DNA from 2 places in the Methylosinus sp. sav-2 genome. Region 2 is predicted to be linked to the other one. Evidence: predicted binding sites of a transcription regulator. Region 2 holds the regulator's gene; the other holds the start of a gene.
What was found. The regulator PhoB, encoded in region 2, activates phosphate uptake and scavenging genes when phosphate is short. The targets are predictions, from matches to a motif close to TGTCATNNANCTGTCAT.
Positions count from the first base shown of each region.

Region 1 (15,244 bases), 630 kb from region 2:
AGATAATCGATATGGGCGCGGATGAGATCGTCGCGCCGGGGAATGGCCTGGGCGAGCGCGCTGTCCGGGTAGAACAGAGTGACGCCCAAGATCCAGGCGATGGCGAGCGCCATGCCCAGCAGCAGCGTCGCAAAGGCGAGCAGAAAGGCGTTGCGCGACGGCAGGCGCGCCGCGATCGATCGCTGTCTCATCGTAAATCTCCGAAAACCCCGACAGGGGAGAGGGGCGATCCTGCCTGCTCGCCGCCTCTCGTCCTAGGGCGCCCGGACCCGCGTCGCCCGGGCATTTTGCCCGATCTTCCCGAGGTAAAGCAGAGCGGCGGCCGGATCGCATTGGCGGTCAAGGCGATTCCTGCTTTACTCGGCGATGCTGGGAGAAAGCCGGAGCGAAGCCCGATGCAATTGATCATTCGCCTCATCATGCGACTCGTCGCCATTGTGGGCTTTTGCCTGGCGCTCGCCATCGGCTGGGTGATGGACGACGCCAATCGCTCCATTCGCGCGGAAACGCGAGGCTCTGCCGAGCGCGTCGCCCATGAGCTCGAGCATCTCTTCTGGCGCGAGATTCTCTGGCGCGGCTCCATGCGGCGCGACAACATATTGCCCATTCCCAATTGGGAATCGCTGGCGACTTTGAAGCTGGTCTCCCCCGGCGTCTGCATCACTTTCGCGCCGGGGACGGAGGAGCCGCGCGTTCTGTGCAGCCAGATGGATGGCGTCGGCGTCGAGGCGCCGCAATGGTTCACCCGCGCTTTCGATCTTCTGTTCGGCGCGCCGGCGCCGGTGTCGCGGCCGCTCACCGTGCGCCAGCCGGAGACGGGCGCCGTGGTGGCGCGCGCCGATCAGGGCGCCGCCGTGCGGCAGGCCTGGCGCGAAATCTCCATCGTCGCCGGCGTCGCCGCATCCATGGCGGTCGGCGTCTGCCTGCTGGCGGCGCTCGCCATCTTCCACGCGCTGGCGCCGACGCAGATCATCGTCGATGGGCTGCGCCGGCTCGAGAATGGCAATTACCGCCATCGCATCAAATCCTTCACCAGCGGCGAGTTCGGCCTCATCGCCCGCGCCGTCAACGACCTCGCCGAGCGATTGGCGCAAACGACGGCGGAGCGGGTCGCGCTGACCAAGCGGCTGTTCGAGGTGCAGGAGGAGGAGCGCCGCGCTCTGGCGCGCGATCTCCATGACGAGTTCGGCCAATGCCTGACGGCGACCAGCGCCTTCGCTGCGGCGATAGAGGCGGGGGCGTCCGACCGGCCCGATCTCGCGGCCGACGCGCGCTCCATCGGCAAGGTGGCGCGGCGCATGACGATGACCCTGCGCGAGGCGCTGGCGCGGCTGCGCTCGCAGGATCTCGACGAGCTGGGCCTCGAGGCCTGCCTCGTTCAGCTCGTCGCCGGCTGGAACGCGCAGACGGCGCCTCGTGCAGTCGTGCATCTCGATCTGATGGGCGATCTCGCCGGCGTGCCGCCCGCGGTCTCCACCAGCGTCTTCCGCATCGCGCAGGAATGCCTCACCAACGCCATGCGCCACGGCCGGCCGAGCGAGGTTTTTCTCCGCGTGGAGCGGCTCGCCTCCAATGATGGTTTCGTCGCCCTCACCGTGGAGGACGATGGCGAGGGCGATCCAACGCGCATCGACTTTTCCGCCGGCCATGGCCTGCTCGGCATGCGCGAGCGCGTTTCCGCCTTCGGCGGCAGCCTCTCCATCGATCGCGCCGCGCGCGGCGTCTGCGTCGCGGCGCGCATTCCGCTGGCGCCGGCCAATTCCAACGCCGCCGGCGCATTCGGGCGGGCGGCGTGAGCGGCGTCTCGGTGCTGCTCGTCGACGATCATCCGATCGTGCGGGAGGGCTATCGCCGCCTGCTCGAGCGCCAGCCGGGCTTTCGCGTCGTCGGCGAGGCGGACAGCGCCGCCGCGGCCTATCAGGCCTATCGCAAATTCTCGCCCGATGTGGTGGTGATGGATCTCCAGCTCACCGGCGGCGCCGGCGGGCTGGAGGCGGTGCGCCATATAAGGCAATGGGACAAAAGGGCGCGCATTCTCGTCGTCACCATGCATGACGCCGCGGCCTATGCGTTGAAGGCGTTCGAGGCCGGCGCCAGCGGCTTCGTCACAAAGGGCGGCGAGGCGGCGGAACTGGTCCGCGCGGTGGAGACGGTCGCCCATGGCGGCCGCGCGCTCGGCGACGACATAGCGCGGGAGATCGCGGCGGAGCGCCTCGCCGAGGGGCGTTCGCCCATTGACGATCTCGGGCCGCGCGAGACGGAGATTCTCCGCCTCGTCGCCTCCGGCCGCACCACGGACGAGATCGCCGGGGCGCTCAACCTCAGCGCCAAGACGGTGCAGAATTACCACTATCAGATCAAATCCAAGATGGGCGCCCGCACGGATGCGCATCTCGTCTGGCTCGCCATCGGCGCCGGCCTGGTCGGCGGCGAGGGGGCGGTGTGAGAAGATGCGAGCCTGAAGGCTCGCGGTCCAAGGGCGGGATCGGACCGCGAGCCTTCAGGCTCGCCTCGTGAAGCCTCGCGCCGATGCGCTTTACGACTTCGTCTTCTCGGTCAGAATCCTCTCGAGGTCGGCCTCGGAAATCTCGCCGCTGTATTTGTCGCCATTGATGAAGAAGGTCGGCGTCGAATTAATGCCGAATTTCTCCGCCGCGCGGTCGCGCACCTTGCTCACATTCTCGAAGAGCTGCTGATCCTTCAGCGTCGCCTCGAATTTCTCCTGGCCGAGCCCGGTCTGCTTCAGCACGCCGGCGAGGCCGTCCAGCGGCTTGTCGACGAAGGCCCAGTTCTTCTGCTGGGCGAAGAGCAGATCGACCACCGCGTCGCGCTTGTCGCCGGCGTTGCGCGCCAGCATGAAGGCCGCCGTGGCCAGCGGATCGAGCGGGAACTCGCGCAGGATGAACTTCACCCTGCCGGTGTCGATGAAATTCTTCTTCAGCGTCGGATAGACGTCCTTGTGGAAGGCCGCGCAATGGCTGCAGGTCATGGAGGCGTATTCGACGATGGTGATCGGCGCGTCGGCCTTGCCCTCGACGATATCCGGCAGGGCGTTTGGCCCCATCAGCTCCTCGACCGGGATCTTGCCGCTCGGCGCCTTCTGGGCGAGGGCGGGCGCGGCGAGGCCAAAGACGGCGAAAGCCGCCGCGGCGAGCGCGGCGCGACGGGAAAATCGAAGGTCGAAGCTGGGCATGGACGCTCCATAGGGTCGCGGAACCGGCGGACCATAGAGCATTTTCGGCCCGCGGGGAATCGGCGGAAAGAGCGGTCTTTCCGCCGTCGCGCGAATCGCTACCCAACCGTCAGCGCGACGCCGCCCACGCCCTCGATCTCGCCCGTCACATGGTCCCCGGAAACGATCGGCCCGACGCCGGCCGGCGTGCCGGTGAAGATGAGATCGCCCGCCTCCAGCCGCACGAATTGCGACAGGATCGCCACGATCTCCGCGACGCTCCAGATCATGTCGGAGAGATCGGCGTCCTGCCGTATCGCGCCATTGACGGCGAGGCTGATGCGTCCCTTGCCCGGATGGCCGACGCGCGTCGCCGGCGCCAGCGCCCCCAGCGGCGCGGAATTGTCGAAGCCCTTGGAGAGGTCCCAAGGCCGCCCGGCCTTGCGCGCCTCGCTCTGCAGGTCGCGGCGGGTGAGGTCGATCCCGGCGCCATAGCCGAACACATGCGCGAGCGCGTCGGCGCGGGCGATATCCGCTCCGCCGCTTCCGATCGCCGCCACCAGCTCGATCTCGTGGTGCAGGTCCGTGGTGCGGGGCGGGTAGGGGATGGTCGCGCCGCTGGCGACCACGGCGTCGGCGGGCTTGGAGAAGAAGCAGGGCTGCTCGCGGCTCGGGTCCTTGCCCATCTCGCGCGCATGGGCGGCGTAATTCTGCCCGACGCAGAAGATGCGCCGCACGGGAAAGCGCCGGGTCTCGCCGGCAATGGCGAGCGCGGCCGGTTCCGGCGGCGGAAACAAAAATGCGCTCACTGCGAAACCTCTCGTTTCTGCGCGGAACAAGGGCGGCGGCAGCGCGAATGTCGCGCCGCCGTCATGCGCTCGAGAGACTGACCATCTATCGGAGCGATGTCAAAAGCACATCGTTTCGAGGTTATTTCATGATCGAGCTTCTGTCCCGCGCATCACGCGCGCTGATTTGCGCCGCTCTTCTCGCGCCGCTGTCCGCCGTCGCCTCCGAAGAAGGTCCCCAACGTCCCATCGTCATCGGCCATCGCGGCGCCGGCGGCTATGTCCCCGAGCATACGCTCGAATCCTACGCTCTCGCGATCGAGCTCGGCGCCGATTTCATCGAGCCCGATCTCGTCTCCACCAAGGACGGCGTGCTGATCGCCCGTCACGAGCCGAACATCATCGCCACCACAAATGTGAAGAGCCTGCCGCAATTCGCCAACCGCAAGCGCAAGGCCGTCGTCGACGGCGTCGAGCAGGAAGGCTATTTCGTCAGCGACTTCACCTGGAGCGAGATCAAGCAGATCGGCGCCGTGCAGGCCTTCGCCGAGCGCGACCCGGACTTCAACGGCCGCTTCCACATTCCGAGCTTCGACGAGATCATCGAGCTCGCCAAGCGCAAGGGCCGCGAAGAGGGCCGCGTCATCGGCGTCTATCCCGAGACCAAGCATCCGACCTATCATCAAATGATCAACCTCCCGCTCGAGGATCGCCTGCTCGCCGTGCTGACGCGCCATGGCTGGAACCATCATAGCGCTCCGGTCTTCATCCAGAGCTTCGAGCAGGCCAATCTGAAATATCTGCGCAAGAAGACGACGGTGCGGCTCATCCAGCTCATCGACGCCAATGACGTCAATCCCGACGGCTCGCTGGATTTCACGCCGCCCTATGATCGTCCTTATGATTGGACCGTCGCCGGCCGCCAGGGCAAATTCGCCGATCTCTTGAAGCCCGCCGGCCTCGCCGAGGTCCGCACCTATGCCGATGGCGTCGGGCCGTGGAAGACCTATCTCATCAGTTCCGCCTGCATAAAGATCGTCAACAACGCCTGCGCCGACGCCAATGGCGACGGCTCTGTCGATGAGGCGGATCGCAAGCTGCTGGCGCCGACCTCCGTCGTCGCCGACGCCCATGCGGCCGGCCTGCTCGTGCATCCCTATACGTTCCGCAATGAGCAGCGCCGTCTCGCCAGCGATTACAAAGGCGTTCCGGTCAATGAATATCTGACCTTCTACAAGCTCGGCGTCGATGGATTGTTCAGCGACTTCGCCGATACGGCGGTGACGGCGCGCTCGCTATGGGCGCTGAAAACCGACCCCGATGCGGCGAAATGTCTGGTCAAAGGCCTCTATGGCCATGACTCCGCGTGCCGCGGGCTGCGCTGGCTCAACGCCAATTGAGATGCATGACGGACGGCGGCGGACGACGCCGCCGTTCCTTTACAAATAGCTCAGCCACCAATCGCGCCGCCGCCGCTTGACGCGTGCGAACCAGGCGCAGGCCGGATAGATGGCGGCCATGACCAAAATCCAAATGACATAGGCGCCGGCGAGGCCGAGCCCGTAATTCTCTGGCGGCGGCCCGCCGCTCTCGAGGCCTTTGATATCGACGCCCTTCGCTATGGCGACGAGCACGGCCGCCGCCAGAATGGCGTAGAGATGCAGCACATAGGCGAAGAGCGGAACCCGCCCGAATGTGGCGAGCACGCGCCCCACGGCGCCGCCCGCCCGCTCCAGCGCCGGCAGCAGCAGAAGCCCGACGCCGAGCGTCACCAGCACGTAATGCAGCGAGGGCGGATATTTGGTGACGTTGAGGAAGGACAGCGCCGTTCTGACGCCTTCCGGATAAGTCAGCCAGAGCCGCACGTCGCCATAGACGCCAGCGAAGCGCAACACGACAAATCCCGCGAGAAAGGCGAGGCCGAGCGTGACGAGCGCCCGCATCCGACGTTCATGCGGCCATAGGAAGATCGGCGCGAGCCCATAGCCGAGCGCGATGACGCCGATCCAGGGCAGCACGGGATAATAGACCTGGCCGCGCAGGCCGAAGGGCAGCGGCCCTTTCTCGTGCAGCACATTCCACAAGGGCGCGAAGCCGCCCAATTGCGCCGCGTGAACGCCGTCGAAGAGATTGTGCGAAAGCAGGATCGCCGCGCCGATCGCCAGCACGACGCGCGTCGGCAGATGGATGAGCGCCGAAAGCGCGATCATGCCGCAGCCGATCGCCCAGAGCGTCCCCAGCTCGATCGCGCCCGAGCCCACCGTCCACACCGGGCTGATGATGAAAATGTCGAGCAGGATCAGCCACAGCCCGCGCGTCCGCAGGAAGCGAGAGAGCGCGCCGCGATCCTCGAGCGAGAGCCCGTGCAGATAGGCCGAGACGCCTGCGAGAAAGGTGAAGGTCGGCGCGCAGAAATGGGTGACGAAGCGCGTGAGGAACAAAGCGGGATAGGTGCGTTCGAGATCGGTCGGATCGAAGCGCAGCGCATCGGCGTCGAAGAAATCGCGTACATGGTCCAGCGCCATGACGATGATGACGAGCCCGCGCAGGCGATCGACGGAGAGGAGCCGCGTTCCGGCGGTGAGCGCGGCGTCGTGCGGGACGCTCGGGATTTTCTCCATTGTCTTCGTCATGACGTCTCTCCGCCGGCTATCGAAAATTCAATGAATGAAACTGCAGCCCTCACCCTCCCCTTCAGGGGGAGGGTCGGCCTGCGAAGCAGGACGGGGTGGGGTGAAACTCCCCGAGACTCGAAGATCACCCCCTCCCGAGCGCCCGCGCTACTCGAAATCCGCCGGGGCGAATTCGCGCAGCGTGCGGCAGAATTCGCAGGTCACGCCGATGCGGCCATTGTCGCCGATCATGTCGCTGCGGTCCTGCGGCGCGAAGCTGCGCAGGAGATTGGCGATGCGCTCCGTCGAGCAGCGGCAGGATTCGACGATTCTGCGCGTCGGATAGACGGTGACGCCGCGCTCGTGGAACAGCGAATAGAGCAGCCGCTCGCCCGAGAGCCCCGGATCGACCAGCTCGTGATCCTGTGTCGTCGCCGCCAGCGACAGGCCTTCGACCCAGGCGTCCTCTTCGCTATCGTTCGAAAGAGCGGAGCTGGCGGGCGCGTCGCCGGGATCGAGATCGCGCGGGCGCAGGGGCGTCCCCGGCAGATATTGCAGCAGCAGGCCGCCGACGCGCCAGCTGCGCCCGGCGGGCGTCACGCTCTCGGCCACGGCGAGGCGCACATAGCTCGGAATCTGCTCGGACTGGCGGAAATAGCGATGCGCCGCCTCGGCGAAGCCGTCGCCCTCCAGCGGCACCACGCCCTGATAGCGCGCGGCGTCGCGGTCGTGCTCCATCGTCAGCGCCAGATGGCCGCGGCCGAGCAGATCGCCCGGAGCCATGCCGGCGACGATGCGGCTCTCGTCATAGCGCGCGAAGCCGCGCAGCTTTCCGGGCGCGTCGAAATCGACGACGATCATATCGACCGGACCGTCGCTGCGCGTCTGCAATTGAAAGCGGCCGTGCGACTCGATCAGCGAGCCGAGCAGCGTCGTCAGCGCGGCGGCCTCGCCGAGCAGGCGCGCGACGGCCGGCGGATAATCGTAATGGGTGAGGATGGAATGCGCCGCCGGCCCGAGCCGCGTCAGACGTCCGCGCAGATCGAGCGGCTCGACCGCGAAGGGCAGCAGGCTGTCGTCCTCGGCGAAGGGCGACGCCGGCCGGGCGATGGCCTCATCCGCCCGTCGCGTCATTTGCGCGCCCGCCGCGTCATTTGCTCGCCTGTCGCGTCATGGCCCGTTCGCTCCGAAAACCCAGGCGAGCACGCCCTTTTGCGCGTGAAGGCGGTTTTCCGCCTCGTCGAAGACCACCGATTGCGGGCCGTCGATCACCTCGTCGGTCACTTCCTCGCCGCGATGCGCCGGCAGGCAATGCATGAAGATCGCGTCCTTATTGGCCGCGGCCATCAGCTTGGCGTTCACCTGGAAGGGCGAGAGCAGCGCATGGCGGCGCGCCTCCTCCTGCTCGTCGCCCATGGACACCCAGCAGTCGGAGATGACGGCGTCGGCGCCGGCGACGGCCGCGAAAGGATCGGCGGTGAGATTGAGCCGCACGCCATTGGCGCGCGCCCATTCGACCAGCTCGTCGCCGGGCGCGAGCTCCGGCGGCGTCGCGACATTGATCGTGAAGTCGAAGGGCTTCGCCGCATGGACCCAGCTCGCCAGCACATTATTGGCGTCGCCGGTCCAGGCCACGGTGCGGCCCTTTATCGGGCCGCGATGCTCCTCGAAGGTGAGCACGTCCGCCATCACCTGGCAGGGATGCGAGAGCTTGGTGAGTCCGTTCACCACAGGCACGCTGGCGTAGCGAGCGAGCTCGGTGAGATCGTCATGCGAGAGAATGCGGATGACGATGGCGTCGACGAAGCGCGACAGCACGCGGGCTGTGTCCGCAATCGTCTCGCCGCGGCCGAGCTGCATCTCATGGCCCGTCAGCATGATCGTCTCGCCGCCGAGCTCGCGCATGCCGAGATCGAAGGAGACGCGCGTGCGGGTCGACGGCTTGTCGAAGATCATCGCCAGCGTCTTGCCGGCCAGAGGCTGGTAGCTCGAGCGCGCGCCGCGCACGCGCGCGGCCTTTATCGCCGCGGCGATATCGAGAATGCGTCGCAGCTCCGTCGGCGGAAGCTCGGAAATATCGAGGAAGTGACGGACGCCCGTCAGCGGCGTATGGGCGGTCATCGCGCGGCTCCGGCGCTCTCCAGCTTCACACAGGCGGCGTCGAGCCGCCGCGCGGCTTCGGCCAGCTCATTCTCGCCGACGATCAGCGGCGGCAGCAGCCGCACCACATTGTCGCTCGCAGGAATGGTCAGCAGCTTGGCCTCGCGCGCCGCGGCGGCGAAGTCGCCATTGGGCACGCGCGTCTTCAGGCCGAACATCAGGCCCTCGCCGCGCACGCTCTCGATGATCGACGAATGACGATCCTCGAGCTCGGCGAGCTTTTGGCGGAACAGCACGCCGAGGCCGGCGACGCGCTCCACGAAGCCGGGCTCCAGCACCACATCGAGCACGGCGTTGCCCACAGCGGTGGCGAGCGGATTGCCGCCATAGGTGGAGCCATGCGCGCCGACGGTCATGCCCTTGCCGGCCTCCGCCGTGGCGAGACAGGCGCCGAGCGGAAAGCCGCCGCCTATGCCTTTGGCCAGAGCGGCGATGTCCGGCGTCACGCCGGAATGCTCGACCGCGAGGAAACGCCCGGTGCGGCCAATGCCCGTCTGCACCTCGTCGACGATGAGCAGCAGCCCATGGGCATCGCAGAGCTCGCGCAGGCCGGCCAGGAAGCGCGGCGGAGCCGCGCGCACGCCGCCTTCGCCTTGAATAGGCTCCAGCAGCACGCCGGCCGTCTGCGGGCCGACGAGCGCGCGCACGGCCTCGAGATCGCCATAGGGAGCCTGGTCGAAGCCGTCGGTCGGCGGGCCGAAGCCGTCGAGATATTTGGGATTGCCGCCGGCGGCGATGGTCGCCAGCGTGCGGCCGTGGAAGGCGCCCTCGAAAGTGATGAGCCGATAGCGCTCCGGCCGACCTTCCACAGCATGGAACTTGCGCGCGGTCTTGATCGCGCATTCGACCGCCTCGGCGCCCGAATTGGTGAAGAAGACCAGATCCGCGAATGTCGCCTGCGCGAGCCTGCGGGCGAGGCGCTCGGCCTCTGGAATCTGAAAGAGATTGGAGACGTGCCAGGGCTTCGCCGCGGCGGCCGTCAGCGCGCCGACGAGATGCGGATGGCCATGGCCGAGCGAATTGACCGCGACGCCGGCGCCGAAGTCGAGATAGCGCTCGCCATCGCTGGCGGTGAGCCAGGCGCCCTCGCCCCGCTCGAAGGCGAGATCGGCCCGCGCATAGGTCGGAAACAGCGCCGAAACCACTTGGCGACTCCTTCGGAGAGACCTTAGCTCGCCGGCGCCCGTCGGGTCCCGCCGCCATGCAGCGGCCGCCATGCAGCGAGGGTCTGAAAATCAAAGTGCCGCCCTTCTGGGGCGGCATCTTTCTCGTGGAAACATTCTAGGTCCTCCCCTTGCGCGGGTCAAATCCCATTCCCCCGCCTCATTCTCCATGGCGACGCGGCGCCGGGACTGCGGCGAAACGACGGCGCCGGCGCCGCCGCGATCGACCGCGCGACAAAGCCGCCGCGCGCCGATGACGCATATAGAGACGTTCGTGCGCGGCGAAATGCGCCGCCAGATGCGCCGCCATGCGTGAAATCCCATGCGTTTCGACGCCCATAGTGAGTCTTTCGCGCAACACCCGCGGGGAATGAGCGGCATTACCTTGTGGGGAACGCTGTTTCGCTTGCCAGGGACTCTTGCGCGTGATTCAACTGGTAGAGTAGCGTTCGCGTCATCGCCCACGACATCTCGTGTGGCGCCTTCATTCGAGTGTGTGCGCGTCTTGTCGACTCCGGCGTCGCCGGTTGCGCGAGCGTTCGCCGATTCTCTCGGCTGAAGCCGGCTTAATCGAGGAGGACCTTAATGTCCTGGACCGACGAGCGCGTCGAGATGCTACGCAAGCTCTGGAACGACGGCCTCAGCGCCAGTCAGGTGGCTGCCGAGATCGGCGCAGGCATCACGCGCAACGCCGTTATTGGTAAGATTCATCGTCTCGGACTCGCGCAGCGCGCCAAGACGCCCATAGCGGCGCGTCCGCGCGTCGCGAAACCACAACGCCCGCAGGCCGCTGCGCCGCGTGTGCATCACGGACATGCGCCCGCTGTCGTCGGCAATGTCGCGTTGGCATTCGCGCCGCGCGCGCTGGTGATGCCGGACGCCCGCCCGCAAGAGGAAGTCGTCATTCCAATGTCCGAACGCGTCACGCTGATGGAGCTCAGAGAGTCGATGTGCCGTTGGCCGATCGGCGATCCGACATCGGCCGAGTTTCGCTTCTGCGGCGCGCGCTCGCCGGGCGGCGGCGGCAGCCCTTATTGCGGCTATCATTCGCAGATCGCCTATCAGCCTGTGCAGGATCGTCGCCGCGCGCGCGATCAGCTTCGCTCCGCCGCGCGTCTCGCCTGAGACGCGTTCGTCTCGGGCGCCGAGCGTCCCGAGATCATTACGGCGAGCTTACTCCGCGTTCCAGAAATAGTGCCAGACGCCATCCGCGCCGACGCCGATCCGCATCACTTTCGGGCGGCCGTCGGCATTGGATGCGGCGAGATCGGCGAAGCGCACGCAGGCCCAGAGCGCGCGCGTCTCTTCCTCGCTCGCCGGCGGCGCGGGACGTCGCGCGAAAGCCGGCCATTCATAGCTCTCGAACGGCCCGCGCGTGATGCGCAGAAAAGGCTGCGACAATACGGCGCGCGCGAGTGAGAGCATCTCGCGTCCCGCGCGATCGAATGAGAGCGATTTCAAGGTCTCGATCGGATCGGCGCCCGCCGGCCGCCGCGCGCCGCGCTCGAACAAGGGGCGCACCTCGTTCCAGTCGATCGGAATGCGCAGCGCTTCTATGTCGCCCGTCTCGCAAGCGGCGAGGATCTTCTCGCGCAGCGCGCGCACCGGCGCGGGCAGAGCGGCGAGATCGCGCAGCGGCTCGGAGATCGTCTCGACAACTGGTTTTATCGGCTTTTTCACGCGCGTAAGCGGAAAAGCGCGCTCAATGGCGCAGGCCGCTCGAGAATTCGCCGTCGCGCAAGCGCCGCGGCAAACGTTCCACGAAAGCCGCGACCTCCTCCTCGCCATAAGTGGCGACGAGCTCGTGCAGCGCCGCCGAGAGCGCGACATGGGCGAAGGAATCCCCTTCGATCCCGGCGAGCGCGGCTTCCGCGAAAGCCTCGGCGAGATAAGCGAGCGCGACTCGCCGCTGCTCGGAGCCGGCGGCGTCGTCCAATGTGGAGGAAGGAAAGCCCGTCATGCGATCACTCTAATCAACGGCGGCGCGCCGCGCGAGACGGGTCCTTGCCGGAGGGTTAACGCACATCCGCGTTTGCGACGTCAGGAATTCCCGTAACGATACGCGATGTCGTGCGCGATGCGGCCGCCTTCGTCCAGATAGCGCGAGATGGCCAGGCGCGCATTGGGCGTGCAGGAGCGATAGGTGGTCTCATAGCCGCGAAAGCCGCGGTTGAAGGCGCCCGTCAGCTTCAGCCGGCGCTGGCCCGTCTTGGCTTCCGCCTCCAGCAGCGAGCTCATCTTGCCGCGCCAATCCTCGCCATCTTCGGAGCCGCAGAGATCGCGCAGGTAGGAGAGCGCGCCGAGTATCTCGGAGAGTCGCAGCAATTGCGGCTCGTAGGGCGGCGGCGGCCCTTCGGCGGCGGGCTGCTGCGCGGCGCCGTTGGGCTGCGCCTGCTGCTTGCCTCCCGGCGGCGTTTTCGCGGCGTTCTTCTTCTTCGGCTTGGCCTTGCCCTGCGGCGGCGCCCGCTCGATCACGCGCGGCGCCGAATGCTGCTGGCCCCAGCCGAACAGGTTCTGCAGAAAATCCTGCGCGCGCGCCGGCTGCGCGAACAAGGCGCAAGAAAGCGCGAGGGCGCCGGCGAGCCCGATGGCTCGCGGTCCAGAGCGCGGCCAGGACCGCGAGCCTTCAGGCTCGCTCTTCGTCGCGATCGTTCTGTTTGACGAGAATGGCATCGCTTCGCCGCTTTCTTTCGAGCTTCGACGTATCTCCCTCTCCCCGCGCGCGGGGAGAGGGTCGGGGTGAGGGGCTCGGGGCGTTGGCCACAGACGGGAAACGCCCCGAGCCCCTCATCGGCGCCTTCTCCCCGCATGTGGGGAGAAGGCGCCGACGCCTCGCGAACGCGTCAAGGATAGAGCCGCGCCTTGGTCCAGCCCGCGCCCTCGCGGGAAAATTGCACGCGATCATGCAGGCGGAAGGGCCGATCCGCCCAGAACTCGATCGCGACCGGAAGGATCCGATAGCCGCGCCAATGCGGCGGCCGCGGCACCTCGCCGAGCCCGAAGCGCGCGGCCTGATAAGCGACCGCTTTCTCGAGCGCGAATCGGCTCTCCAGCGGTTGCGACTGGCGGCTCGCCCAGGCGCCGATGCGGCTGTCGCGCGGGCGGCTGGCGAAATAAGCGTCGGCCTCGGCGTCCGATACGGGCTCCACCGGACCGCGCAGCCGCACCTGGCGGCGCAGCGATTTCCAGTGGAAAAGCGCCGCCGCCTTCATCGTGGCCGCGAGCTCGCGGCCCTTGGCGCTCTCGGCGTTGGTATAGAAGGTGAAGCCGGATTCGCCCCAATCCTTCATCAAAACCATGCGGGAATCCGGCAAGCCGGTTTCGTCCACGGTGGAGAGCGCCATCGCTTCGGGAACGTCGGGCTCGCTCGTCCTCGCCTCCTCGAACCACTCGCCGAATAATGCGTAAGGTTCGGAGGCCTCGCAGAAGTCACTCTGTTTTAACCCCTTCACGGGAAAATCCTCAGCTGCCGCCGAAACGAGGGCGGTGGTCATGGTGGTAAGGCAGCGCATTGCACGACCCGCGAGACACACATAACGCCGCCGCAGCCGCTTCTCAAATCGGTCTCGCCGCCGCGCGTCTTCTCGCAGCCACGCTGATGGCGGCGGCGCTCGGCGGCTGTTCTTTCGCCATTCCCGGCGGCGAGCCGGCCCCGGCCTGGAAGAATGTCAGCGACGATGTGACCGGCTCCATTCCGCATAAGACCACGCCGACTCTCTCCCATTCGCTCGACCAGGAGGATTGGCGGCGCGCCAATGCGGCCCTTGGCGTCGCGCTCGATCCTCAGGGCGCCGGCGCGACGGTCAATTGGGACAATCCCGAAAGCCATGCGCGCGGCTCCTTCACGCCGGTCGGCCAGCCCTATCCTTCGGAGGGCAAGGTCTGCCGCGCCTTTCTGGCGGAAGTCGGGACGAAAGAGAGCCACGAGCAATTGCAGGGCACGGCCTGCCGCGACAAATCCGCCGATTGGGCGCTGATCGATGTGCGGCCCTGGCGCAAGGCCTGAGAAATCCGGCCTGAAAAATCAGCGGTCTCGTCCTCCGACCTTCGCCGCATCCTTGCGCGCGGCCGCCTCTTCTCCCAAATAGACATGTCAGACATGCGCGTCCGCGCCGCATGAGGCGGGCGCCACTATGGGCTTTTGAAGAAAATGCGCGATCCATATGATGTCCTGGGCGTCGCCAAGACGGCGAGCGCCGCCGAGATCAAGAAGGCGTTTCGCAATCTCGCGAAAAAATACCACCCGGATCAGAACAAGAACGACCCCAAGGCCAAGGAGAAATTCGCCGAGGCCAATTCCGCCTATGAGATTCTCGGCGACGAGAAGAAAAAGGCGCAATTCGACCGCGGCGAGATCGACGCCGAGGGCAAGCCGCGCTTCACCGGCTTCGAGGGATTCGGCGCGGGACCGGGCGGCGGCTATCGCGGACAGCGCGGCCCTGGCGGCCCTGGCGGTGCCGAGCATTTCGAGTTCCATTTCGGCGGCGACGCTCCGGGCGGCGGCGGCCGCGCCGGCTTCGACCCTTCTGATCTTTTCGCCGATCTCTTCGGCGCCGGGGCGGGCGGACGCCGCGGAGGCCGCGCGCCGCGCCGCGGCGAGGATGTCGCGCTGCAAGTGACCATCTCGCTGGCCGAGGCGGTGACGGGCGGCAGCACGCGCGTCTTTCTGCCCACCGGCCGCACGCTCGATGTGAATATTCCGATCGGCATAGAGGACGGCAAGCAGATCCGCCTGCGCGGCCAGGGCCACGCCGCCCCACCCGGCGGCGAGCCCGGCGACGCCATCGTCACCATCCATGTCGCGCCGGACCCGCTGTTCGCCATCTCCGGCCGCGATTTGAAGCTCGATCTGCCGATCGCCTTCTACGAGGCGGTTCTGGGCGCCAAGGTCGCGGCGCCGACGCTCTCCGGCAAGGTGGAGCTGACCATCCCCGCCGGCTCCAACGGCGGCCGCGTGCTGCGCCTGCGCGGCAAGGGACTGCCCGCCGCGGAGGGCAAGCCGGCTGGCGATCTCTATGTGACGCTGCGCGTGCTGTTGCCCGAAGGCGCCGACGCCGAGCTCGAGGCCTTCGCTCAAAAATGCCGCACGGCCAAGCCCTACGATCCGCGCAAGGGAATGTGAGACGGGCGCGTCGCCTTCTCCGCCGGCAGGAGAAGGCGGAGCCCCAGAAACGGCTTCGTGACCGGCTGCCCGCTCCCTTATGCTGAAGCCCGAATCGGTGACGGGAAAGGACGGCGATGTCGGGGGCTGCGGCGTTTCAGTGGGGCGAATATCGTGAGGCGCTGCTGTTTCTGGGCACGGCGGGAGTCGTCGCGCCTTTGTTTCATCGGCTGCGCATCAGCCCCATT
Region 1 covers NZ_SOEJ01000001.1:888,934-904,177, forward strand. Annotated here, with positions in the region: gene EDE12_RS04140 (hypothetical protein) at 1-191, opposite strand, end outside; gene EDE12_RS04145 (ATP-binding protein) at 396-1,796, shown strand; gene EDE12_RS04150 (response regulator transcription factor) at 1,793-2,446, shown strand; gene EDE12_RS04155 (DsbA family protein) at 2,537-3,193, opposite strand; gene EDE12_RS04160 (fumarylacetoacetate hydrolase family protein) at 3,292-3,981, opposite strand; gene EDE12_RS04165 (glycerophosphodiester phosphodiesterase) at 4,110-5,360, shown strand; gene EDE12_RS04170 (heparan-alpha-glucosaminide N-acetyltransferase domain-containing protein) at 5,400-6,593, opposite strand; gene EDE12_RS04175 (Hsp33 family molecular chaperone) at 6,741-7,706, opposite strand; gene argF (ornithine carbamoyltransferase) at 7,743-8,693, opposite strand; gene EDE12_RS04185 (aspartate aminotransferase family protein) at 8,690-9,877, opposite strand; gene EDE12_RS04190 (GcrA family cell cycle regulator) at 10,481-11,020, shown strand; gene EDE12_RS04195 (hypothetical protein) at 11,069-11,575, opposite strand; gene EDE12_RS04200 (hypothetical protein) at 11,598-11,855, opposite strand; gene EDE12_RS04205 (TIGR02301 family protein) at 11,936-12,448, opposite strand; gene pdxH (pyridoxamine 5'-phosphate oxidase) at 12,739-13,347, opposite strand; gene EDE12_RS04215 (RT0821/Lpp0805 family surface protein) at 13,407-13,901, shown strand; gene EDE12_RS04220 (J domain-containing protein) at 14,046-15,017, shown strand; gene EDE12_RS04225 (cation:proton antiporter) at 15,134-15,244, shown strand, end outside.
Region 1: the regulator PhoB is predicted to act here: its motif matches at 4,030-4,046, upstream of EDE12_RS04165 (glycerophosphodiester phosphodiesterase).

Region 2 (15,244 bases):
CACCGGCGGCCAGACTCTGCTCGGCGTCGCCGATCTCTGCTGCGCCGCGGCCGCGCTCTATGCGCTGCTGCCGCATGACGTCGATCTCGATTTCGCGACTTTCGTCTCGGTCTATGTCTTCGCCTGCATTCTCGGCGTCATCAGCCATGCGCCGGGCGGCATCGGCGTTTTCGAGGCGACGATGCTGAACGCGCTGCCCTCGCATTCGCAGGAGAGCCTGCTGGCCTCGCTCCTGCTGTTCCGCGTCATCTATTACTTTTTGCCATTTATTTTCGCGCTCGCGCTGCTCGGCGCCGATGAGGGCTCGCGGCGCTGGAACAGCCTGCGCGAGACCATCGCGCGCATATTGGAGACGCGCGAGTGATACGACTTTCGGCCGTGTTCTCCCGCTCACGGGGGAGCGCGAAACCGATAGGCCGCACGCCGCGTGATCGTGGAATAAAGACGTTTCCTCATCCAGGGACACGATGACGAGAGGACCGATGCCGGATCTACGCCGACGCTATCAGGGCGAAGCTCTGCTCGGCCTCGTCATCGACGCGCTGCCGGAGGCGGTCTTCGTCATCGATTCGGAGGCGCGCATCGTCGCCTCCAATCGCGCCGCGCGCTCCGTGCTGCCCTCCTTGCGGCCCAATGATCCGCTGGCGCGCAGCCTGCGCTCGCCCGATGTGCTGGACGCGCTAGACCGCGTGCTGCGCGGCGGCCAGCCGGAGAAGGTCATCTGGCTCGAGCGCCTGCCGGTGGAATGCTGGTTCGAGGTGCATATCGCGCCGCTGCGCCTCGAGGGCTATGAGAACGCCGCCGTGGTGAGCCTGCGCGATCTCACCGAATCGCGCCGCGTCGAGCGCATGCGCGTCGATTTCGTCGCCAACGCCAGCCATGAGCTGCGCACCCCGCTCGCCTCGCTGCTCGGCTTCGTGGAGACGCTGCAAGGCCCGGCCCGCGACGACGCCAAGGCGCGCGACCGCTTTCTCTCCATCATGCGCGATCAGGCGCAGCGCATGTCGCGCCTCGTCGACGATCTGCTCTCCCTCTCGCGCATCGAGCAGCATCTGCATCTGCGCCCGGACACGCCGGTCGATCTCGGCATTCTCGTCGCCCATATCGTCGACACGCTCGCGCCCATGGCGGAGGACGGCGGCATAGAGCTGAAGCTCGACATAGAGGACACGGTCGTCGTGCCGGGCGACCGCGACGAGCTCGCCCGCGTCGCCGAAAACCTCATCGAGAACGCGATCAAATATGGGGCGGGTCCGGTGGAGATCACGCTCTCCCCGCTCGGCGCCTCCGCCGTCTTCTCGGTGCGCGATCACGGCCTCGGCATCCCGCCGGAACATTTGCCGCGCCTCACCGAGCGTTTCTATCGCGTCGACGCCGGCAAGAGCCGCGCCAAGGGCGGCACGGGACTCGGCTTGGCGATCGTCAAGCATATCGTGGCTCGCCACCGCGGCAGGCTCGCCATAGATTCCGCGCCAGGAAAAGGCGCCACTTTCCGCGTATTTTTGCCATTGATCGACCCGGAAAAGCCCGACAGCGCCTGATCCAGCGCAGATTTAGCAAATAGATTCAGTTGGATACTATGTCATGTGACAGTCATCCAGCTGTCGTAAAACCCTCGTCGCGCGCCTCTAGGGTGCGCCTCGCTGGGGCGCTGGACGCGCGCCGACACAGTGAACCTCGAGCTCGAAAGAGACCGAACATGCTTTCCAAAGTTTTCCATCGTGTCGCTCTGGCGACGACCCTGGCCGTCGCCACGGCCGGCGCCGCCCTCGCGATCGACATTTCGGGCGCCGGCGCCACCTTCCCCTATCCGATCTACGCCAAATGGGCGGACAGCTATAAGAAAGAGACCGGCAACGGCCTCAATTACCAGTCGATCGGCTCGGGCGGCGGCATCAAGCAGATCAAGGCGCGCACCGTGACCTTCGGCGCCTCCGACCAGCCGCTGAAGGCCGAGGAGCTGGAGGCCGCCGGCCTCACCCAATGGCCGCAGGTGATCGGCGGCATCGTGCCGGTCGTCAATCTGGACGGCGTCGCCTCCGGCGATCTCGTCCTCGACGGCAAGACGCTCGGCGCCATCTTCCTCGGCGAGATCAAGAGCTGGGACGACGCCGCGATCAAGAAGCTGAACCCGAAGGCCAAGCTTCCCTCGGCCGCGATCGCCGTCGTGCATCGTTCGGACGGATCGGGCACGACCTTCAACTTCACCAATTACCTGTCCAAGGTCAGCGCGGACTGGAAGGCCAAGGTCGGCGAGAACGCCTCGGTCGAATGGCCGGTCGGCATCGGCGCCAAGGGCAATGAGGGCGTCGCCAACAATGTGGCCAACACCAAGGGCGCCATCGGCTATGTCGAATACGCCTACGCCAAGCAGAACAAGCTGACCTACACCAAGCTCGTCAACAAGGACGGCAAGACCGTCGCGCCGACGACGCCGACCTTCCAGGCCGCGGCCTCCAACGCCGATTGGGCCAATGCGCCGGGCTTCTATCAGATCCTCACCGACCAGCCGGGCGCGCAGTCCTGGCCGATCACCGCCGCCACCTTCATTCTGCTGCCCAAGGCGCCGCAGGATACGGCTGCGGCCGGCGAGGCTCTGAAATTCTTCGGTTGGGCCTTCGCCAAGGGCAATAAGGCGGCCGAGGAGCTGGATTACATCCCGCTGCCGACCAATGTCGTGGCTCTGATCAAGAAGAGCTGGACGGCCAATATCAAGGATGCGAGCGGCAAGCCGCTGGCGTCGATCAACTGACGCATCGATGCGCGCCGGCGAGATCATCCTTGGACGAGATCATCCCTGGAGATATCGCCGGCGCCCCTCGACGCGAGGGGCAGAGGTGGCGGAATGGCGCGAGACGAACCGCCCGAGGACGAGCTTTCCCGCTTCTTTTCGACGCGGAACGCCTCGACGCGGTGAGTTCCCTCGAGACCTGCGCTATGACCTCAGATGAAAAATCCGCCTTCGGGAGCGCGCGATGGACGCCGGCTTCAACCGCCAAACGAGAGACAATAGCGTGTCGGACCTAGCAATCGTAGATGCGACGCCCCGCGCCGCCGAAGTCGACCGCGGGAAAGTTCTCGGCCGCATGGCCTTGTTCGACTTCTTCTTTCATAATTTGACCCGCGCCGCCGCGGTGCTCGTCCTTCTGATTCTCGGCGGCGTGATCTTCTCGCTGATCTATGGCTCGCTGCCGGCGATAAAGGCCTTCGGCCTCGGCTTTTTGACGACGGAATCGTGGAATCCCGTCACCGAGAGATTCGGCGCCGTCGCGCCCGTCTACGGCACTCTGGTGACGTCGACCATCGCCATGGTCATCGCCGTGCCGCTGGGCCTCGGCATCGCCATCTTCCTCACCGAGCTCTGCCCCCATGCGCTGCGCCGGCCGATCGGCGTCGCCATCGAGCTGCTCGCGGGCATCCCGTCGATCATCTACGGCATTTGGGGCCTGTTCGTGCTGGCGCCCTTCCTGCAGCAGCATGTGCAGCCGGCGCTGATCTCGCTCACCGCCGACATTCCCGTGCTGTCGAGCCTCTTCGCCGGCCCGCCCTATGGCATCGGCATGCTGACGGCCGGCTTCATTCTGGCGATCATGGTGCTGCCCTTCATCACCTCCATCTCGCGCGACGTGTTCGACACGGTCCCGCCGGTGCTGAAGGAGGCAGCCTCGGGCGTCGGCTGCACGACATGGGAAGTGATGCGCTATGTCGTCATCCCCTACACGCGCGTCGGCGTCATCGGCGGCGTGATGCTCGGCCTCGGCCGCGCTCTCGGCGAGACGATGGCCGTCACCTTCGTCATCGGCAACGCCCATAAGGTGTCGAGCTCGCTGCTCGCGCCCGGCACGACCATCTCGGCGACGATCGCCAATGAATTCACCGAGGCTGTCGGCGACCTCTACACTTCCGCGCTGATCGAGCTCGGCCTCATCCTCTTCGTCATCACCTTCTTCGTGCTGGCGGCGGCGCGCTTCATGCTGATGCGCATCGAGCAGAAATCGGGAGCCTGACCCTTGTCCCTCTATACCTCCCGCCGCCGCACCAATGTGATCGCCACCACGCTGTGCTGGACCGGCACCGTCTTCGGCCTCGCCTGGCTGGTGCTGATCCTCGGCGCGCTGATCTATGAGGGCGCGCGCGGCCTCTCGCCGGCCGTCTTCACCGAGATGACGCCGCCGCCCGGCGCCACCGGCGGCCTGCTCAACGCCATCGCCGGCTCGCTGGTGATGACGACGATCGGCGTGCTGCTCGGCACTCCGCTCGGAATGCTCGCCGGCACCTATATGGCCGAATATGGCCGCTACTCGAAGCTCAGCACCGTGGTGCGCTTCATCAACGACATTCTGCTCAGCGCGCCCTCCATCGTCGTCGGCCTCTTCGTCTATACGGTGGTGGTGGCGCAGGTCGGGCATTTCTCCGGCATAGCGGGCGCTCTGGCGCTGGGCGTGCTGGTGGTGCCGGTCGTCGTGCGCACCACGGAGGACATGCTGCTGCTGGTGCCGCTGCCGCTGCGCGAGGCGGCGACGGCGCTCGGCCTGCCGCGCTCCCATATGCTGATGCGCGTCGCCTATCGCGCGGCGAAATCCGGCATCGTCACCGGCGTGCTGCTGGCCATTGCGCGCGTCTCCGGCGAGACGGCGCCGCTGCTCTTCACCTCGCTCAACAATCAGTTCTGGAGCACGGATCTCAACGCGCCGGTCTCCAGCCTGCCCGTCGTCATCTTCCAATTCGCGCTCTCGCCCTACAAGGACTGGCAGCAGCTCGCCTGGACCGGCGCTCTGCTCGTCACCATCGCCGTCCTTCTGCTCTCCATCACCGCGCGCGCGCTCAGCAGCCAGGGAAAAAACAAATGACCGCCATGCCGGTTGTCGAAGCCACTATTCCGACGAAAGTCTCGGTTCGCGATCTGGATTTCTATTACGGGTCGTCGAAGGCGCTGAAATCGATCTCGCTGCCGCTCTACACCCATAAGGTGACGGCCTTCATCGGCCCGTCCGGCTGCGGCAAATCGACTCTGCTGCGCATATTGAACCGCATGTACGACCTCTATCCCAAGCAGCGCGCCGAGGGCGAGGTGCTGCTCGACGGCGAGAATATCCTCGACCCGCACATCGATCTCAACCTGCTGCGCTCGCGCGTCGGCATGGTGTTCCAGAAGCCGACGCCCTTCCCCATGTCGATCTACGACAATATCGCCTTCGGCATTCGCCTCTACGAGAAGCTCTCGCGCAGCGAGCTCGACGGGCGCGTCGAGGCGGCGCTGCGCGGCGCGGCGCTGTGGGACGAGGTGCGCGACAAGCTGAATTCGAGCGGCCTCGGCCTCTCGGGCGGCCAGCAGCAGCGCCTGTGCATCGCGCGCACCGTCGCCATTCAGCCGGAGGTGATCCTCTTCGACGAGCCCTGCTCGGCGCTGGACCCCATCTCGACCGCGAAGATCGAGGAGCTCATCGACGAAATGTCGGAGCGCTACACGATCGCCATCGTCACCCACAACATGCAGCAGGCGGCGCGCGTCTCCGATTTCACCGCCTTCATGTATCTCGGCGATCTCGTCGAATTCGGCGAGACCAATAATCTCTTCACCGCGCCGCAGAACAAGAAGACGCAGGACTATATCACCGGCCGCTTCGGCTGAGCGCGCATCGCGCACGAGGACATTGAGACCATGAGCGAACATATCGTCAGCTCCTATGACCGCGACCTCGAAGTGCTCGGCCGCAGAATCGCCGAGATGGGAGGCATCGCCGAGAAAATGCTCGCCGAAGCCATGGATGCGCTCGCCAATTTCGACATTGAGCTCGCCCATCGCGTCGTCGCCACCGATCAGCGCCTCGACGCGCTGCAGCGGGAGATAGAGGAGAACGCCATCCTCACCATCGCGCGGCGGCAGCCGCTCGCCATCGATCTGCGCGAATGCATCGCCGCTATGCGCATCGCCGCCGATCTCGAGCGCGTCGGCGATCTCGCCAAGAGCATCGCCAAGCGCACGGTGAAGATCCTCTCCGAGGCGCGCGTGCCGCGCGCCGTCATCGGCCTCAAGACGATGGCGGAAGTCGCCGCCATACAGCTGAAGGACGTGCTCGACGCCTACGCCCAGCGCGATGTCGAGCGCGCCCGCGCCGTGTGGACCAACGACAGCGAGCTCGATGCGCTGGAAGATTCGGTGTTCCGCGATCTCCTCACCTTCATGATGGAGGACCCGCGCAACATCTCCTTCTGCACGCATCTGCTGTTCTGCTCGAAGAACATAGAGCGCATCGGCGATCACACCACCAATGTCGCCGAGACAATCGTCTATCTCGTCACTGGCGAGGCGATGCCGACCGACCGCCCCAAAGGCAAATCGGCGAGCCTTCCCGCCAGCGCGGAACCGGATGAGCCTACGAAATGAATGAAATCCGCGTCGCCGCTCCGCGCGAGGCGCCGCACGACCGCGCGCCGCGCATACTCGTCGTCGAGGACGACGCGGCGCTGGCGCTGCTGCTCGGCTATAATCTCGAGGCCGAGGGCTTTCTCGTCGAGCATATAGAGCGCGGCGACGAGGCGGAGATCCGTCTCTCCGAATCGCAGCCCGATCTCGTTATTCTCGACTGGATGCTGCCCGGCGTCTCCGGCCTCGAGATCTGCCGACGGCTGCGCGCGCGCGACGACACGCGCAGCATGCCGATCATCATGCTCACCGCGCGCGGCGACGAGAATGAGCGCGTGCGCGGCCTCTCCATCGGCGCCGACGATTATGTGGTGAAGCCCTTCTCGCCGCCGGAGCTGATGGCGCGCGTGCATGCGCTGCTGCGCCGCGCGCGGCCGGAGCGCGTGGCGACGCGGCTCGTCGCCGGCGACATAGACCTCGACCGCGAGACGCGCCGCGTGAAGCGCGGCGGGCGCGAGATTCATCTCGGCCCGACGGAGTTCCGTCTGCTGGAATATCTGATGGAAAAACCCGGCCGCGTCTTCTCGCGCGCGCAATTGCTCGACAGCGTGTGGGGGCTCTCGGCGGAGATCGACGAGCGCACCGTCGACGTGCATGTCGGCCGCCTGCGCAAGGCGATTATCCGCGGCCGCGAGAAGGACCCGATCCGCACCGTGCGCGGCACCGGCTATTCCTTCGACGAGACCTTCGGGAGGAATTGAGGGGCGATGCGAGCCTGAAGGCTCGCGGTCCAGGGGGCGCTTTGGATCGCGAGCCTTCAGGCTCGCTTTTGTCTGCACGCGCTCCCTCTGCCCATCGTCATTGCGAGCGCAGCGAAGCAATCCAGAGCCGTGGGGCGGTCCCTGGATCGCGTCGTCGCTACGCTCCTCGCGATGACGGCGGCGGCGGGCTCGACCTATGAACGCCCCGCCAGCTCCGCCGCGCGATAGCCCGACCTTATCGCGCCCTCGATCGTCGCCGGAAGGCCGGTCGCAGTCCAATCGCCGGCGAGGAAGAGATTGCGCCACCCCGTCACAGCGCCGGGGCGGCGCTGCTGCTGCGCCGGCGTCGCGGCGAAAGTGGCGCGCTTTTCCTTGACGATCTGCCATTGCGGCAGCGCCGCCGGCAGGCCCGTGGCGGCGGCTGCCTCGGCCCATATGCGCTCGGCGAGGCTCTCGCGGGACTCGTCCATCAGCCGATCGGCGCCGCTGATCGTCACCGAGAGCCTGTCCTCGAAAGCGAACAGCCATTCGGTGAGCGAGCCGATCATGCCGAGCAGCGCCGGCTGCCCCGGCGGCGGCGCGATCTTGAAATGCGCATTGACGATGCCGCGGAAATCATCCGGCGCGACGAGGCCCGGAACGAGCTCCTGCGCGGCCCAGGGCGGGACGGCGAGCGCGACGCTGTCATTCTCGCCGAGCGCGATTTTCTCGTCGCCGAAATCGAGCGCTGTGGCGCGCTCTTCGGAAAATTCGATTCCCTTCAGCCGCGCGGCGAAACGCGGCGCGGCGCCGCGCGCGGCGAGAGCGTTCAGCGCCGGCTCGATGAACGCCGTCCCGAGCCCGCGCCGCGCGACCAGCGGACGGCAAGCGGCGCCGCCAGCGGCCAGCGTCTCGCGCAGCACGGCGGCGGCGAGCGCGGCGGAGGAGCAGCGCGGCTCCGTATTGAGCGCGGAGAGCAGCACCGGCCCCCACAGCCGCTCATAGAGCACGCCCGAGCAATTCATCGCCTCGCCGATGGTCGCGCCCTTTTTGGCGAGGAGAATGCCGATCGCGCCGAGATAATCCGCAGGCGCCGTGCCGGGCACGCGGCGATCCGCCACGAAAATCCACCAGGGCAGGCGCGAGGCGTTCGGCCTCATGCGCCAGCGCGTTCCGTCGCGCGTGTCCAAAAAGTCGAAGGCGCATTCCTTCGGCCCGACCAGCTCATCCACCGAGCCGATGCGGCGGGCGTAATCCAGCGCCGTGGCGTTGCCGGAGAGCAGCAGATGATTGCCATTGTCGATGACGAGATCGAGGCTGGAATCATAATAGGACCGGCAGCGCCCGCCCGCCATGCGCGCGGCTTCATAGAGCGCGACGCTGCGGCCCTCGTCGGTCAGACGAATGGCGCAGGAGAGGCCGGCGAGACCCGCGCCGATGATATGCGTCGTTCCGCTCACGTCAGCGCGAATCTCAGCAGGGCCAGCAGGACTTTCGTCCGCGAGGCGGAGACCGGCGCGCGCGGCGGCGCGAAGCCGCGCGCCACCAGACGATCGAGAACCGAGCGATAGGCCGTCGCCATCAGATAGGGCGCCTTCACCGCGCGCTGCGGCGAGACGCGCATCAGCAGCTCCGATTCCGCGTAATGCTTGCGCGCGCGCTCGGCCACTGCAGCGCAGACTTGCTGAAGGCCGGGGTGCGCCAGCACTGCGCCGCGCGAGAAATCGGCGACGCCCGCGGCCTCCAGCGCCTCGCGCGGGAGATAGAGCCGCCCGCGCGCCTCGTCCTCGTCGAGATCGCGCAGAATATTGGTGAGCTGCAAGGCGCGGCCCATGTGATAGGCGAGCATGCGCGCCTTGGTCGGCAGCGCGCCGCCGGCGCTCTCCGCCTCATCGGCGAGGCCGAAGACGCGCACCGACAAGCGCCCCACGGCGCTCGCGACATGATCGCAATAGAGATCGAGCCGATCCCACTCGGGCGCGCGAATGTCCTCGACGACATCCATGGCCATCCCGTCTATGACCGCCTCGAAATCGGCGCGCTCGAGGCCGAAGCGGCGCACCGGCCGCGCCAGATCGGCGCAACGCTTATGCGTGCGGCCGGCGTAGAGCGCATCGAGATCGCGCCGCCAATCGTCGAGCTGGGAGAGGCGTAGGGCGCGGTCGCCCTCCTCGTCCGCAATGTCGTCGACGGCGCGGCAGAAGCCATAGATCGCATACATCGCATCGCGCCGCTCGGGCTCGAGAATGCGCATGGCGAGATAGAAAGAGCTTTTCGCGGCGACCCGCGGCGCCTCGGGGGCGATCGTCTCCATGCTCATCGCGCGACGCTCGCGGCGGAGGCGGCGCGCGGCGAGACGAGCCGGCGCAGCAGAGTGATCCCGGCGCCGGCCAGCGCCGTGAGCAGATATTGGCGCTTGGAGGCGTGAACCTTCTCGCTCAGCGGATCGGCGACACGCAGCCGCGCGGTGAGCGTCTCGGCGAGGCGCTGGATCGCGCCCACTTCCATGGCGAGGCGCGTGTCGACGATGAGATCGGCGAAAGGCGCGCTCTCCTTCAGCAGCCCCTGCGTGCGCTCGGCCAGCGCGCGCAATGTCGCGGCGAGCTGCGGCGAGGCGCGATCGGCGGCGAGCATCTCGACGCTCGCGCCATTGGCGGCGAGCATGTCCTGCGGCAGATAGACGCGATCGAGATTGCGATAATCTTTCGCGCAATCCTGCAGATGATTGATGATCTGCAGCGCCGCGCAGAGCGCGTCATTCGGCCCCCATGTCCGCGCGCGATCCTCGCCATGGACGTCGAGCACGAAGCGGCCGACCGGCATGGCCGAATAGCGGCAGTAATCGATGAGATCGTCCCAGTCGCGATAGCGCAATTGCGTCACGTCGCGGCGGAAGGCGATGAGCAGATCCTGCGCATGGCGGGGCTCGAGGCCGCGGACGGCCAGCTCGGCGCGCAGCTTTGCTGCGACGGGGATATCCTCGCCGGAGCCGAGCAGCGCCGCCTCCATGCGGTCCAGCATGGCGATCTTCTGATCGCCCGGGAGCGTCGCATGGTCGGAGATATCGTCCGCGGCGCGCACGAAATCGTAAAAGGCGAGGACGGCCGCGCGATGGCGCGGCGCGAAGAGAGAGGCGACGGGGAAATTCTCGTCCTTATGGCCCTTCCCCGAAGCGGCGGCGGCGATGTCGCTCATGTGATCGCTCATCCTCCTCAGGGGGCCTGGTAGCGGCCCTTCCAGGCGCCGCCGCGCCCGCGTGTGTGCCGCCAAGCCGACAATAGCGTGAACCACGTATAGCAGGCCGCGACCGCCGGCAAGGCGAAGGCGCCGAGCCGATTGCGTCCGTAGAAACGCAGAGACGGCATATAGGACTGCGCCATCAATAGATAGGCGACGAGCGCGATATAAGCCGCGGGCTCCGGCGCCGCGAAGGCGAGAATGGGCGGCGCGAGATAGACGAGGCCCATGCCGAGGACAGCGCCGGCCAGCCGCCAGGGCGAATAGCCCAATTGCGCATAGGCGGAGCGCGTCACCATCTGCTCTATATCGCGCAAATGCGGATAGGGCCGCAGGCTCCAGGCGTCGTCGGTGAGGCCGAGCCAGATCGGCCCCTGCTTCTTCATGAGCTTGCCGAGCGCGCAATCGTCGATCAGCGCGCCGCGGATTTGTTGCAGGCCGCCGGCCTCCTCCAGCGCCGCGGGGCGCACCAGCATCACCCCGCCGGCCGCCCCGGCGACCGGGCTTTTCGGGTCGTTCACGCGCGGGAAGGGGTAGAGCATCTGGAAGAAGAAGACGAAAGCCGGCACGAACCAGCGCTCGGCGAGGCTCTCGCAACGCAGCTTGACCATCAGCGAGGAGAGCACCGTCCCGCGCGCCGCCGCCCCGGCGACGAGCCGCTCGACGAGGCCGGGGGCGAAGGCGATGTCGGCGTCGCAGAACAAGATGAAATCGGGCGAGACGCCGCTGGAAAGGACATGGGCGACGCCGCGGTCCATGGCCGCGAGCTTGCCGGTCCAGCCCTGCTCCGGTCGACCCTGGAGCACTGTGAGGCGCTCCTCGGCGCCTTCCTCGCGGGCGCAGGCGCGGGCGACCTCGGCCGTGCCGTCGGAGCTCTCGTCATCGACGAGGACGATCTCGAGCCGGCCGGAGAACTCCTGGCGGAACAAAGATCGCAGGCCGATGGCGACGACGTCGGCCTCGTCGCGCGCCGGAATGACGGCGACGACGCGGACGCCCATGGGGACTTGCGCGCCCTTGGGGACGAAACGGCGGTCGTGCTCGGTCAGGCGCCAGAAGCCGCCATTGCCGAGCAGGAGATAGAGCCAGACGAGGAGGCCGACGCCTCCGAGGACAATCGCGATCATATTCCGAGCGTTCGCGTCGCCGGGGTCGCCGGGGACGATGTGACGAGGGCTCGGCCATAGCATCGCCGCGGCCGCGAGGCCAGCCCGGCCGGCGAACGCCGCATCGCAACCGCCGGCGTCTAAGGGATTTTCCTCAGAAATGGCCGGCGGCGGCTTCTCTTCCATCTGGAACAGGCGTATATCGCCGCGCCGGCGCAGCCGGGTCCGAGCATGTCGAACAGCATGTCGAGGGACCGGCGGCGCGCCCGCGCATTCCGATGTCATTCGAGGAAATTTCCATGGATCCCAATGTGGCGCGTGACGCGGCGGGCTCTTCCTCTCGATGCGACACGGAGGGCGCGGCGGCGACGCAGCCGGCGCCCGTCGCCGAGGGACACGGCTCGGCGACGAGCGCGGGCCTCATCATCGGCTCGATCGGCGTCGTCTATGGCGACATCGGCACCAGCCCGCTCTATGCGCTGCGCGAGTCGCTCGCCCACGCCAAATCCGGCGGGCTCGGCGAGGATGTCGTCATCGGCACGATCTCGCTGCTCATTTTCGCGCTGATCTTCACCGTCACCGCGAAATATGTGTTCTTCCTGATGCGCGCCGACAATCGCGGCGAGGGCGGCATTCTCTCGCTGATGGCGCTGGCGCAGATCGCGCTGGGCCGGCGCGCGAGGCCGGTCTTCCTTCTCGGCGTCGCCGGCGCGGCGCTATTCTCCGGCGACGCCATCATCACGCCGGCCATCTCCGTGCTCTCGGCGGTCGAGGGCCTCGAGATCGTCAATCCGAAATTCGGCGAGTTCGTCTTTCCCATCACAGTTGCGATTCTCGTCTCGCTGTTCTGGGGGCAGAGCCATGGCACGGCGCGCGTCGCCGCGCTGTTCGGCCCGGTGATGGCGATCTTCTTCATCGTGATAGCGGCGCTCGGCGCCTCCCATATCGGCGATGCGCCACAGGTTCTGCGCGCCTTCGATCCGCGCCACGGCTTCGTCTTTCTGCTGACCCATGGCTGGGTCGGCTTCGCCGTGCTGGGCTCGGTCTTCCTCGTCGTCACCGGCGCCGAGGCGCTCTACGCCGATATGGGCCATTTCGGCCGCGCGCCGATCCAGATCGCCTGGATCTTCTTCGTGCTGCCGGCGCTGTTCCTCAATTATCTCGGCCAGGGCGCGCTGATCCTCGCCGATCCCAAGGCGATCGAGAATCCCTTCTTCCTGCTGGCGCCGGACTGGGCGCTGCTGCCGCTGGTCATTCTCTCGACCCTCGCCACCGTCATCGCCAGCCAGGCGGTCATCACCGGCGCCTTCTCCATCGTGCGCCAGGCGATACAGCTCGGCCTGCTGCCGCGCCTCGAGATTACCCACACTTCCGCGACGCAGGAGGGGCAGATCTATATCGGCCGCGTGAACCGGCTGCTGCTGATCGGCGTGCTGGTGCTGGTCACGGCCTTCAAGAGCTCGAGCGCGCTCGCCTCGGCCTATGGCATCGCCGTCACCGGCACGATGGTGACGACGACGGCGCTCGCCTTCATCGTGGTGTGGCGCAAATGGCATTGGCCGCTCTGGGCGGCGTCGCTGTTCATCCTGGCCTTCCTGACCGTCGATCTCGCCTTTCTCGCCGCCAATCTGATGAAGGTGGTCGAGGGCGGCTGGGTTCCGCTGCTGCTCGGCGGCGGCTCCATGGTGGTGATGTGGACCTGGGTGCGCGGCACATCCTTGCTCGCCGAGAAGACGCATCGCGATTCGATCCCGATCCGCGATCTCATCGCCATGCTGGAGAAATCCAAGCCGACGCGCGTGCCCGGCACGGCCGTCTTCCTGACCAGCGACCCGGAGGTAGCGCCCACCGCGCTGCTGCATAATCTCAAGCACAATAAGGTGCTGCACGAGCGCGTGCTGGTCATATGCGTGAACACGGAGGACACGCCGCGCGTGCCGGCGGAAAAGCGTTTCGAGATCGAGAAGCTCGCGCCCGACTTCACCCGCGCGACGCTGCATTTCGGCTTCATGGAGAGCCCGCGCGTGCCGGCGGCGCTGGCGGCGATGCGCAAGGCGGGGGTCAAATACGACATTATGACCACCTCCTTCTTCCTCGGCCGCCGCTCGATCAAGGAGAGCCCGGCCTCGGAAATGCCGGTCTGGCAGGACAAGCTCTATGTCGCTCTGACCCGGCAATCGGCCAACGCCACCGACTTCTTCTCCATACCGACCGACCGCGTGGTGGAGCTGGGCGCTCAGCTGACGATTTGATTATGACAACCGAAACAAAAGAAGAGCAGGACCCAACAGATTTTTTCAAGGGACTCGTGGGGCTGATTTATATTTCGACAGGCGTGTTTTTGGGAATAATGCATTTGCTTAAAGCAATTAATTTTGTAGATACATTTGGATTTCTAGCATTATATTCTATTGTTATAACTTACTTTGCGCTGACTGTTTTATTTATATCATATATAATATATACTAATTTAGATATTTTTCGAAAATACGTTATGACGCGCTATGTAAAAAATGGCGACGCCGGTATGAAAATTTTACTTACTTTTGTTTTTTTAATTGTTTTGGCAGCAGTTGTGCTTCCGACTTGGAAATTTGGGTTCTTGCAAATAATAAGAAACTTTGTTGAACGTGGCGAATCGAGAGTTTTGGTTACAGTACACTTAGCAATTGCGTTTTTAGTGTTCGCTTCTTGGTCTGGTGTCTGCGTTCTCGATATCTCTAGAAAGAACGCAGAGCCGAAGAATTGACCATTTCTATTCCAGAGGATTTTATAAGAGGGATGAAATCCACGGACAGAGCCGTCGCAGGCGCGATTACGTGGTTTCCACGATTTGCCCTCGCGCCGCGCATTTCCGAGAATCGCGCCAGCGAGCAGTGTCGCGTGCGCGTAGCCTGGGAGGGCCGCCTCCCCCGCGCCGCGACCGGCGGGAGGATGCAATGGCCAATCTGAATTTCGACGATTTTCGCGATCTCGGAAAATATCAGCTCGACGCCTTCAACACCGCGACCAGCTCGACGGCCAAGAGCCTGCGCGCCATAGCGGAGGAGGCGACCGACTACTCCAAGCAGTCGCTCGACAATAGCCGCAACTATTTCGAGAAGCTGCTGCGCGTGCAGAAGATCGACGACATCATGCAATTGCAGTCGGAATTCTACCGCAACGCCTATGGCGATTTCTTCGCCCGCGCTTCGCGCGTCGGCGAGCTGTGCTCCAACCTCGCCAAGGAAGCCTTCGTCTCCGCCCAGAGCGCGGGAGAGCAGGCGGCCAAGGCGAACCAGGAGGCGGCCAGCAAGATCATCGCCGACATCAGCGAGCAGACCGAGAAGCTCGCCGCCAAGGCGCGCGAGGCGGGCAAGGGGGAGCATTAGCAAAGGCGCCCTTGCGCCGGCGCGCGAGTTTTGCCACATAGGGCGCGGGAGGTTGGCGGTGGACGCTCCACTCGCCAACCGGGTCAGGTCCGGAAGGAAGCAGCCCTAACGAGTTCCGGGCGGGTCTTCGTCCAGCCTCCCACTTTAGGTTTTGCGGAGAATTTTGCATATGGGCGATGCGTCGTATCACGGCTCCTGCCAATGTCGGGCGGTGACATTCGAGGCGACGCTGGACCTCGACCACACCATCACATGCAATTGCTCCCGTTGTCAGCGACTGGGCGCCGTCTTGAGCTTTACGCCCGCGGAAAAATTCCACTTGAGCTCGGGCGAGGATGCTCTCGTCGAATATCGTTTCAACAAGAAGATGATCGCTCACCGATTCTGCAAGATCTGCGGGATCGAGCCCTTCGCCCAGGGCGT
Region 2 covers NZ_SOEJ01000001.1:259,368-274,611, forward strand. Annotated here, with positions in the region: gene EDE12_RS01205 (lysylphosphatidylglycerol synthase domain-containing protein) at 1-364, shown strand, start outside; gene EDE12_RS01210 (ATP-binding protein) at 483-1,541, shown strand; gene pstS (phosphate ABC transporter substrate-binding protein PstS) at 1,700-2,752, shown strand; gene pstC (phosphate ABC transporter permease subunit PstC) at 3,087-4,007, shown strand; gene pstA (phosphate ABC transporter permease PstA) at 4,011-4,850, shown strand; gene pstB (phosphate ABC transporter ATP-binding protein PstB) at 4,847-5,632, shown strand; gene phoU (phosphate signaling complex protein PhoU) at 5,663-6,388, shown strand; gene phoB (phosphate regulon transcriptional regulator PhoB) at 6,385-7,128, shown strand; gene hpnE (hydroxysqualene dehydroxylase HpnE) at 7,323-8,567, opposite strand; gene hpnD (presqualene diphosphate synthase HpnD) at 8,564-9,427, opposite strand; gene hpnC (squalene synthase HpnC) at 9,424-10,302, opposite strand; gene EDE12_RS01260 (glycosyltransferase) at 10,320-11,471, opposite strand; gene EDE12_RS01265 (potassium transporter Kup) at 11,750-13,702, shown strand; gene EDE12_RS01270 (hypothetical protein) at 13,705-14,199, shown strand; gene EDE12_RS01275 (phasin family protein) at 14,390-14,821, shown strand; RNA gene ffs (signal recognition particle sRNA small type) at 14,868-14,965, shown strand; gene EDE12_RS01285 (GFA family protein) at 14,991-15,244, shown strand, end outside.